Blastochloris tepida: one gene and its partners. The protein of the gene in region 1 interacts with the protein of each later gene in a pairwise test. Links are inferred from orthologs where the notes say so. Each region holds a gene or a part of one and is shown on either strand. Other genes may lie near its edges. The genes, in order: BLTE_RS16555, BLTE_RS15780 and BLTE_RS09250.

Evidence for each region.
Region 2: the proteins of BLTE_RS16555 (region 1) and BLTE_RS15780 interact in binary tests that used the Escherichia coli proteins (3 or more experiments, as listed by UniProt). The link is inferred for Blastochloris tepida from one-to-one orthologs.
Region 3: the proteins of BLTE_RS16555 (region 1) and BLTE_RS09250 interact in binary tests that used the Escherichia coli proteins (3 or more experiments, as listed by UniProt). The link is inferred for Blastochloris tepida from one-to-one orthologs.

The regions. Positions count from the first base shown.
Region 1 is NZ_AP018907.1:3,663,118-3,666,006, reverse strand. Bases 69-2,804 are described here. They hold BLTE_RS16555 (P-II family nitrogen regulator), read right to left. Parts: upstream 1,738-2,804; coding sequence 1,399-1,737; downstream 69-1,398. Other genes in these bases: tesB (acyl-CoA thioesterase II), read right to left, coding at 2,071-2,804; BLTE_RS16560 (ammonium transporter), read right to left, coding at 69-1,371. Outside these bases: more of BLTE_RS16560, read right to left, coding at 1-68; more of tesB, read right to left, coding at 2,805-2,889. UniProt on the Escherichia coli protein: Involved in the regulation of nitrogen metabolism. Regulates the activity of its targets by protein-protein interaction in response to the nitrogen status of the cell.
Region 2 is NZ_AP018907.1:3,481,769-3,485,263, reverse strand. Bases 154-3,495 are described here. They hold BLTE_RS15780 ([protein-PII] uridylyltransferase), read right to left. Parts: upstream 3,168-3,495; coding sequence 354-3,167; downstream 154-353. Other genes in these bases: mutS (DNA mismatch repair protein MutS), read right to left, coding at 3,221-3,495. Outside these bases: BLTE_RS15785 (lytic murein transglycosylase), read left to right, coding at 1-45.
Region 3 is NZ_AP018907.1:2,010,499-2,013,462, forward strand. What follows is about bases 94-2,904. They hold BLTE_RS09250 (two-component system sensor histidine kinase NtrB), read right to left. Parts: upstream 2,150-2,904; coding sequence 1,037-2,149; downstream 94-1,036. Other genes in these bases: ntrC (nitrogen regulation protein NR(I)), read right to left, coding at 94-932; dusB (tRNA dihydrouridine synthase DusB), read right to left, coding at 2,170-2,904. Also shown: more of ntrC, read right to left, coding at 1-93; more of dusB, read right to left, coding at 2,905-2,964.

The DNA of each region.
Region 1 (2,889 bases):
GATCAGCTTGAGCAGGACCAGCGAGCCGAAGCCCGACCAGCCGAGCGACACCAGCACCGCCTTGGTCTGGGCCCAGACCTGGGTGGTCATGTCGTAGGCCGCGGTCTTGCAGACGCCGTCGGGGTCGCAGGCCGTGTAGTCGACGATGCCGGCGCCGCCGAGGCTGGGGTCGACCAGCACGCCGGTCAGGATGGCGCCGACGATGCCGCCGACGCAGTGCACGCCGAACACGTCCAGCGCATCGTCATAGCCCAGCGCGTTCTTCACGCCCGAGCAGAAGATGAAGCAGATCACGCCGGCGATGACGCCGAGCACGATCGAGCCCATCGGACCGGCGAAGCCGGCGGCCGGGGTGACGGCGACGAGGCCGGCGACCGCGCCGGTGACGATGCCGAGCAGCGAGGCTTTACCCTTGACCGCCCATTCGACGAACATCCAGGCCAGCGCCGCCGCCGCGGTGGCGACGAAGGTGTTCATCACCGCGAGGCCGGCATAGGCGTTCGACTCGAGGTTCGAGCCGGCGTTGAAGCCGAACCAGCCGACCCACAGCAGCGCGCCGCCGATCATGGTCATCGCCAGCGAGTTCGGGGACATCAGCTCGCGGCCGTAGCCGATGCGGCGGCCGACCAGGAGGCACGCCACGAAGCCGGCGATACCGGCATTGATGTGCACCACGGTGCCGCCGGCGAAGTCGATGGCGCCGAACTGGTAGATCAGGCCGGAGTCGGCGAGGACCTCGTCGAGCTTGGCCTGGGCGGCAGCCTTGGCGGTTTCATCGGCGGCGTCGTGGACGGCCTGCGCAGCCGCGGCGACCGCGTCCGGGCCGGCCCAGTACCAGACCATGTGGGCGATCGGGAAGTAGATGAAGATCAGCCACAGCGGCACGAACAGCGCCACGGCCGCGAACTTCATGCGCTCGGCGAAGGCGCCGACGATGAGCGCCACGGTGATGGCGGCGAAGGTCATCTGGAAGGCGGCATAGACCAGTTCGGGGATCGCCACGCCGACCGAGAAGGTGGCGGCGAGCGATTCGGTGGTCACGCCCGACAGCAGCACCTTCGAGAACCCGCCGAAGTAGGGGTTGTCGCCGGTGAAGGTCATCGAATAGCCGAACAGCGCCCACATCACGCAGGCGACGCAGACGCAGTAGAAGACCTGCATCAGCACCGACAGCATGTTCTTGGAGCGGACCAGACCGCCATAGAACAGCGCCAAGCCCGGAATGGTCATCAGCAGGACGAGGATGGTGGAAATCAGCATCCAGGCGGTATCGCCCTTGTCCACCTTCGGTCCGTCGGCCAGCGCCGGACCGGCTGTCAGGAGCATCACGGCGAGAGCCGGAAGCGCCCGACGCAGCATGGAGACCGTCATTTCAATCAACTCCTTGCAGGACGAAGCTCACAGAGCGTCGGTGTCGGTCTCGCCGGTGCGGATGCGCACGGCGTGATCGAGCGAATAGACAAAGATCTTGCCGTCGCCGATCTGGCCGGTCTTGGCCGCCCCGGTGATGGCGTCGATGACCTTGTCGACCTGGCTGGTGGGGACGGCCACCTCGATCTTGAGCTTGGGCAGGAAGCTGACCGCGTATTCGGCTCCCCGATATATTTCCGTGTGCCCCTTCTGGCGGCCGTAGCCCTTCACCTCGGTGACGGTCAGGCCGTGCACGCCAATGCCGGTGAGGGCATCGCGCACCTCGTCCAGCTTGAACGGCTTGATGATCGCCGTGACGATTTTCATCGGTCGATGTTTCCCGCTGTTGCCAGCCGCCGAAATCGCGGCCGGGTGACTATCGTGTCGGGTGCTACCGCACGAAGGCGCGTTTCCCCCGTGGCAAACCCGCGAGGGGAGAATCAAACCTCGTGCCAAGCGCGGCGCGGCGCGCAGCGCGCTGACATTCAAGAGGAAACCGGTTTGGAGAGCTATGCCTTGACGGCCTGCCGGTGGCATTTGCTTAAAAAATAAGCAAATGCACTCGCTTTGGGGTGCCGAAGACCGAGTCGCCCGCCTAAAAACTAGGCAGCCGCAATTCATCCGGTTTCCGAGCGGCGAACGGATCAACCGGAAGCCGTTTCAGTCCGTCCGGCGCTGGCGCACCAGGCCTTCCTGCGCCACCGAGGCGACGAGCTGGCCGTCGCGGCTGAACACCAGGCCGCGGGCAAGGCCGCGCCCGCCCGAGGCGTTCGGGCTGTCATGGGCGTAGAGCAGCCAGTCGTCGATGCGGAACGACCGGTGGAACCACAGCGCATGGTCGAGCGAGGCGGGCAGGATGTCCTTCTCGAACACCGTGCGCCCGTGCGGAATCAGCGCCGCATCGAGCAGCGTCAGGTCGGAGGCGTAGGCGAGGATGCAGCGGTGCAGCACCGGATCGTCCGGCAGCGTGTCGGTGATGCGCAGCCAGATGTGGAAGCGGCCCTCCGCCTGCCGCTGGCCGAGATAGCGGCCGAACTCGACCGGGCGAAGCTCGATCGGCCGCTCGCGCTCGTAATAGGCGCGCACCGGATCGGGCATCATCGGCAGCACCCGCTGCTTGATGTCCATCTCGCTCGGCAGGTCGAGCGGCGGCGGCACCACCGGCATCGCCATCTGGTGGGTGAAGCCCTCCTCGTCGGCGTGGAACGACACCATGGTGGCGAAGATGGTCTGGCCGTGCTGGATGGCGTTGACCTGCCGCGTGGTGAAGCTCTTGCCGTCGCGGATGCGCGCCACGCGATAGATGATCGGCACCGCCGGATCGCCGGGCAGCAGGAAATAGGCGTGCAGCGAGTGCGGCATCCGGTCCTCGACGGTGCGACACGCCGCCACCAGCGACTGGCCGATCACTTGGCCGCCGAACACCCGCTGCCAGCCGACCTGCGGGCTGCGGCCGCGGAACAGATTCACCTCGAGCCG
Region 2 (3,495 bases), 180 kb from region 1 along the record:
TATCCGACGCCCGAATTGCTGTCGGCGCTGGAGGGCCGGCGATAGAGCATTTTCCGCAAAAGTGGATACCGGCTTTGCGAAAGAAAATGCGATAAGACAAGAACTTAGAGCATCCGCCGGCCGGGCGCTGCGTTCCTTCCCTCTCCCCTTGCGGGAGAGGGTGGCGAGACCGAGCAATGCGAGGTCGAGCCGGGTGAGGGGTATGTACCGGTGAACGCAGGAAGATTTACCCTCACCCGCCTCGCGATCCATCGATCGCTCGGCGCCCTCTCCCGCAAGTGCCTGCGCCCGAGCACGCGCAAGCGCGCCCCGGGTGGGAGAGGGAAGAAGGCGCCGGGTGAGCGCAGATCGCGTCACATCGTGCGGGTGCGCGCGGACCCTTCGTCGCCGGCCGGCGGCGCCAGCACCGAGATCAGCGCCCGCTTGATCGCCGCCTGACGCTGGGCGCTGGTGATCGGCGCGCCGGTGAGGTCGGTGACGTAGAACACGTCCACCACCTTCTCGCCGAAGGTGACGATGTGGGCCGAGCCGATATTGAGGTTGAGCCGCGACAAAGTGGCGGTGAGATCGTGCAGCAGGCCCGGCCGGTCGAGCCCGGTGACCTCGATCACCGTGAAGCGGTTGGACCACTGATTGTTGAGCGTCACCTCGGGCGGCACGTCGAACGCCTTCTGGCGCGTCTTGGGCGCGGCGCGGCGCACCATCGCCGCGGTCAGCGGCACGTCGCCGGTCAGCGCCTTCTCGATGGCGTCGCACACCCGGCCGACGCGGCGGGTCTCGTCGGTTTCGTCCGGGAATTCGCGCGAGATGGCGATGGTGTCGAGCGCCAGCCCGTCGGTGGTGGTGTAGATCTGGGCATCGACGATGTTGGCGCCGGCCGCGGCGCAGGCGCCGGCGATCACCGACAACAGCCGCGGATGGTCCACGGCCAGCACGGTCACCTCGACCACGCCGGGCCGGCCGGCGAGGTCGAACTTGGTGGCCGGCAGCCGGCCGGCAGCCTCCGACTCTCGCACGAAGAGGGCGTGCGACAGCTTGCGGGCGAGATCGACCTTGAGCCAATAGTGCGGATAGTGGCGGGCGATGTAGGCCTCGATCTCGGTCGAGGTCCACTCCGGCAGCGCCGCGCGGAACAGATCCTGGGCGGCGGCGACGCGCTCGCTGCGGTTGACCTCGGAGAAGCCGCCGGTCAGCACCGGCTCGGTCTCGTAATAGAGCGTGCGCAGAAGCTGCGCCTTCCAGGAATTCCACACCCCCGGCCCCACCGCATGGATGTCGGCGGTGGTGAGCACGGTGAGCATCTTCAGCCGCTCCAGGCTCTGCACCACCCCGGCGAAGGTCTCGACGGTCTTGCGGTCGGACAGATCGCGCGACTGGGCGATGGTGGACATCGTCAAATGATGCTCGACCAGCCAGGCCACGGTGTCGGTCTCGGCCGGGGTGAGGCCGAGCCGCGGGCAGAAGCGCCGCGCCACCCGCGCCCCCAGGATCGAGTGGTCCTCGGCGCGGCCCTTGGCGATGTCGTGCAGGAACAGCGCGATATAGAGCAGCTCGCGGTTCTGGATGCCGGCGAACAGCTCGTTAGCGAGGCCAAGCGAGGGATCGGTGCCGCGCTCGATGGTCGACAGCACGCCGATGCAGCGGATCAGATGCTCGTCCACCGTGTAGTGGTGGTACATCGAGAACTGCATCAGCGCGACGATGCGGCCGAACTCCGGCACGAATTTGCCGAGCAGCCCCACCTCGTCCATCCGCCGCAGCACGGTCTCGGGATCGTTCTTCGACACCAGGATGTCGCGGAAGAGGCGATTGGCCTCCTCGTTCGCGCGCAGCGCGTCGTCGACCAGCCGAAGCTGGCGGGTGATCAGCCGCATCGGATCGGGATGAAAGGCGAGGTCGTGGCGGTCGGCGAGCCAGAACAGCCGGATCAGATTGACCGGGTCGCGCTCGAACACCTCGTCATCGACGATGCTGATGCGGTTGTGGTCGACGATGAAGTCGCCGGTCTCGCCGAGGCTGCGGCGGCGGCGGGGGATCAGCCGCTGGACGAAGCGGTTGAGCACCGGCAGCGACTTCGCCTCGTTCTCCTCGAGCTGCGAGCAGACGATGCGGGTGAGATCGCCGACGTCCTTGGCGATCAGGAAGTAGTGCTTCATGAAGCGCTCGACGTCGCGCTGGCCGGGATGCTCGGTGTAGCCGAGCCGCAGCGCCATCTCGCGCTGGACGTCGAAGGACAGCCGCTCCTCCGCCCGCCCGGTGAGGAAGTGCAAATGGCAGCGTACCGACCACAGGAAGTCCTCGGCGCGGCGGAAGGTGGCGTATTCGGCCTTGGAGAACACGCCCTGCTGCAGCAGGCCCGCCGGCTCGCGCACGCGGTAGACGTATTTGGCGATCCAGAACAGCGTGTGCAGGTCGCGCAGGCCGCCCTTGCCGTCCTTGACGTTGGGCTCGACCAGATAGCGCGAGGCGCCGACCCGGCGGTGGCGCTCGTCGCGCTCGGCGAGCTTGGCGGCGACATAGTCCGACGCGGTGCCGGACACCACCTCGCGGTCGAAGCGGGCGACCAGATCGTCGTAGAGCGCGCGGTCGCCGCAGACGAAGCGGGCCTCCAGCACGGCGGTGCGGATGGTGATGTCGGCCTTGGCCTGGCGGATGCATTCGTCGATCGAGCGGGTGGCGTGGCCGACCTTCTGGCCGATGTCCCACAGCGTGTAGAGGATCGACTCGGCGACGCTCTCGCCCCAGGCGGTCTGCTTGTAGGGCAGGAGGAACAGCAGGTCGATGTCCGAGCCCGGCGCCAGCAGGCCGCGGCCATAGCCGCCGGTCGCCACCACCGCCATGTGCTCGGAGGTGGAGTGCTCGTCCGAGCCGTAGAGGGCCGAGCCGACATGCTCGTAGAGAGCGCGAATCAGGCCGTCTTCCAGGTCGCTGAGGCGGGCGGCGCAGGCGCGGCCCTCGCCGTCCTCGGTCAGCCAGATCTCGGCCTGACGGCGGCCGTCGGCCAAGAGCTGCTTGGCGCGCTGCACCACCGCCATCTTGAGCCCGGCGGGGTCGTCCCGGAGGCGGGTGGCGATGGCGTCGAGATCGGCGGCGAACGCCGCCTCGTCGAAGATCGCCTCGAACGGGCGCGGACGCTGGACACGGCTGCGGGCTGGGCTTCGCGGCATGGCACGGGGATAGCGGACCGCAGCGGCGCTGTCATCCGGAGATACCGGGGGCGTCACGACGGGCTGCGGGCCGCCGCCTTGAGACGGTAAAGCGCCTCCAGCGCCGCCTTCGGCGTCAGGTCGTCGGGGTCGAGCCCGGCCAAAAGCTCGGCCACCGGGTCGGGGGCCGGCGCGGGCGCTTCGGCGGCCTTGGGCCGCACGGCGGCGAACAGCGGCAGGTCGTCGGCGAGGCGGTGGATGGGGGCGCCGCGGTCGCCTTTCTCCAGCTCGGCCAGCACGGTCTTGGCACGCGCCACCACCGAGGCGGGCAGGCCGGCGAGCTTGGCGA
Region 3 (2,964 bases), 1.7 Mb from region 1 along the record:
AAGGGGGGCAGGCGCAGCGGCACCACATTGAGGCGGAAGAACAGGTCCTCGCGGAACAGGCCCTGCTGGATCAGGAGCCGCAGGTCCTTGTTGGTGGCGGCGATGATGCGCACGTCGGTCTTGATCGGGGTGCGGCCGCCGACCGTGGTGTATTCGCCCTGCTGCAGCACGCGCAGCAGGCGGGTCTGCGCCTCCATCGGCATGTCGCCGATCTCGTCGAGGAACAGGGTTCCGCCCTCGGCCTGCTCGAAGCGGCCGGACGAGCGGGCATTGGCGCCGGTGAACGCCCCCTTCTCGTGGCCGAACAGTTCGGACTCGATCAGGTCGCGCGGGATCGCCGCCATGTTGATGGCGACGAACGGGCCGGACGAGCGCTTGCCGTAATCGTGCAGCGCGCGCGCCACCAGTTCCTTGCCGGTGCCGGACTCGCCGGTGATCATCACCGTGAGGTCGGTCTGCATCAGCCGGGCGAGCACCCGGTAGATGTCCTGCATGGCGGCGGAGCGGCCGACCAGCGGAATATTGTCGGTCGGCTCGCCCAGATCCTCGGCGTTGCGGCCGCCCTTCGGCTCGGCCAAGGCGCGGCCGACGATGGCGATCAGCTCCTTCAGGTCGAAGGGCTTGGGGAGATATTCGTAGGCGCCGCGCTCGGAGGCGCGGATGGCGGTGAGGAAGGTGTTCTGCGCGCTCATCACCACCACCGGCAGTTCGGGGCGGACCTTCTTGATGCGCGGCAGCAGGTCGAAGGCGTTCTCGTCCGGCATCACCACGTCGGTGATGACGAGGTCGCCTTCGCCCTGGGCCACCCAGCGCCACAGCGTCGCGGCGTTGCCGCAGGAGCGCACCTCGTATCCGGCGCGCGACAGCGCCTGATTCAGCACTGTCCGAATCGCGGCGTCGTCGTCAGCGACAAGAATGCTGCCGGCGGGCATCGAAAACTCCCTCGAGCGTATCGCGCAGCGGTCGAAACCGGTTTGCGCACGAAACGCGACAAGACAAGGATCCAGGGCCTGATCCGATATGCTCGGACGCGGCTCTAGCGGCGGGCGGCGGCCGGACGGCCGCCAGTGTAGATCGGCATCAGGACGCGGAAGGTGGTGCGACGCGGCTGCGAGTCGCACTCGACGATCCCGCCATGGTCGCCGACGATCTTCGCCACCAATGCAAGTCCCAGGCCGGTTCCGGTCGGCTTGGTGGTGACGAACGGGTCGAACAGATGCGGCAGCAGGTCGGACGGCACGCCCGGACCGTTGTCGCGCACGCAGAACTCCAGCGGCAGGCCGATGCGCGTCTGGGTGCCGGGCACGGTGAGGCGCACGCCGGGCCGGAACGCGGTGGTGAGCTGGATCTCGCCGTCGGTGGCCTCGGGGCCGATCGCCTCGGCCGCGTTCTTCACCAGATTGAGGAACACCTGGATCAGCTGGTCGCGATTGCCCAGCACCGGCGGCAGCGAGGGGTCGTACTCCTCGACGAAGCGGATGTTGCGTCCGAATCCCGACACGGCGAGGCGTTTGACGTGCTCCAGCACGGCATGGATGTTGACCGGCTCGCGATCGACCGGCCGCTCGTCGGCGAACACCTCCATGCGGTCGACCAGCTTCACGATGCGGTCGGCCTCATCGCAGATCAGGCGGGTCAGCGCCCGGTCCTGATCCTCCACCGACTGTTCGAGCAACTGCGCCGCGCCGCGGATGCCCGACAGCGGATTCTTGATCTCGTGCGCCAGCATGGCGGCGAGCGCGGTGACCGAGCGGGCGGCGCCGCGATGGGTGAGCTGGCGGTCCATCTTGTCGGCGATGGTGCGCTCCTGCAGCATCACCACCACGCTGCCCGGATCCTCGGGCATCGGCGACACGTAGATGTCGACGACGCGCTCGCCGGTGCGCGGCGTGCCGAGATCGACGCGATATTCGGCGACCGGGGAGCGGCGCACGCGCACGTCCTCGACCAGCGACAGAAGCGGGCTGCCGAACGGCACGAGGTCGCTCAGGCGATGGCGGCGCAGCATCGGCTTGGAGACGTGGAAGAACGCCTCGGCCGCGACATTGGCATCGAGAATGTCGCCGTCGCCGCCGACCGTGATCACCGCGTGCGGCAGGGCGTTGAGCACGACCTCGGGGCCGGTGAAGCCCCCCGTGCGATCGGCCATCTTGCGTTTTTCGGCGGCACTCATGCGGCCTCCTTCCAGGCGAACGCGGCAAAGGCATCCGCCAGCAATGCGCGAACGCGGGCCGGCTCGGCGGCGGTCAGCACGCGCTGGCGCCAGTCGGCCGCCGCGTCCGGCGCGGCCCCGGCCGTCGCCGCGGCCACCGCGAGGCCCCAGCCCAGATGCTTGCGCGCCACCTTGAGCCCGACCTCGCGACCATGATGCGACAGCAGCGCCTCGTGCAGATCGAACAGCACGTCGCGCTGCTCGGCCAGCGGCGGATCGGCGGCCGGCGCGCCGCCGGCAAGCTCGCGGGCGATGCGGCCGGGCAGCCATGGCCGGCCCTGGGCCGCGCGGCCGACCATCACCCCATCGGCGCCGGAGGCAGCGAGGGCGGCGCGAGCATCCGCCGTCGAGGCGATGTCGCCATTGGCGATGACGGGAATCGTCACCGCCGCCTTCACGTGGCTGATCGCCGCCCAGTCGGCGCGGCCGGAATAGAACTGGCGGCGGGTGCGGCCATGCACGGTGACGGCGGCGGCGCCTGCGGCCTCCGCCCGCCGCGCCAGATCGGGCGCATTGATGCTCGTCTCGTCCCAGCCGAGCCGCATCTTGACGGTGACCGGCACCGCGACGCGGGCCGTCACCGCCGCGATCAGCCGCTCGGCATGGTCGAGATTGCGCATCAGCGCCGCCCCCGCCTCGCCGCCCGTCACCTTCTTGGCCGGACAGCCCATATTGAGGTCGATCAGGTCGGCGCCCGCGCCCTCGGCCAGCTCGGCCGCGGCGGCAAGCTGGCCCGCCTCGCGGCCGGCAAG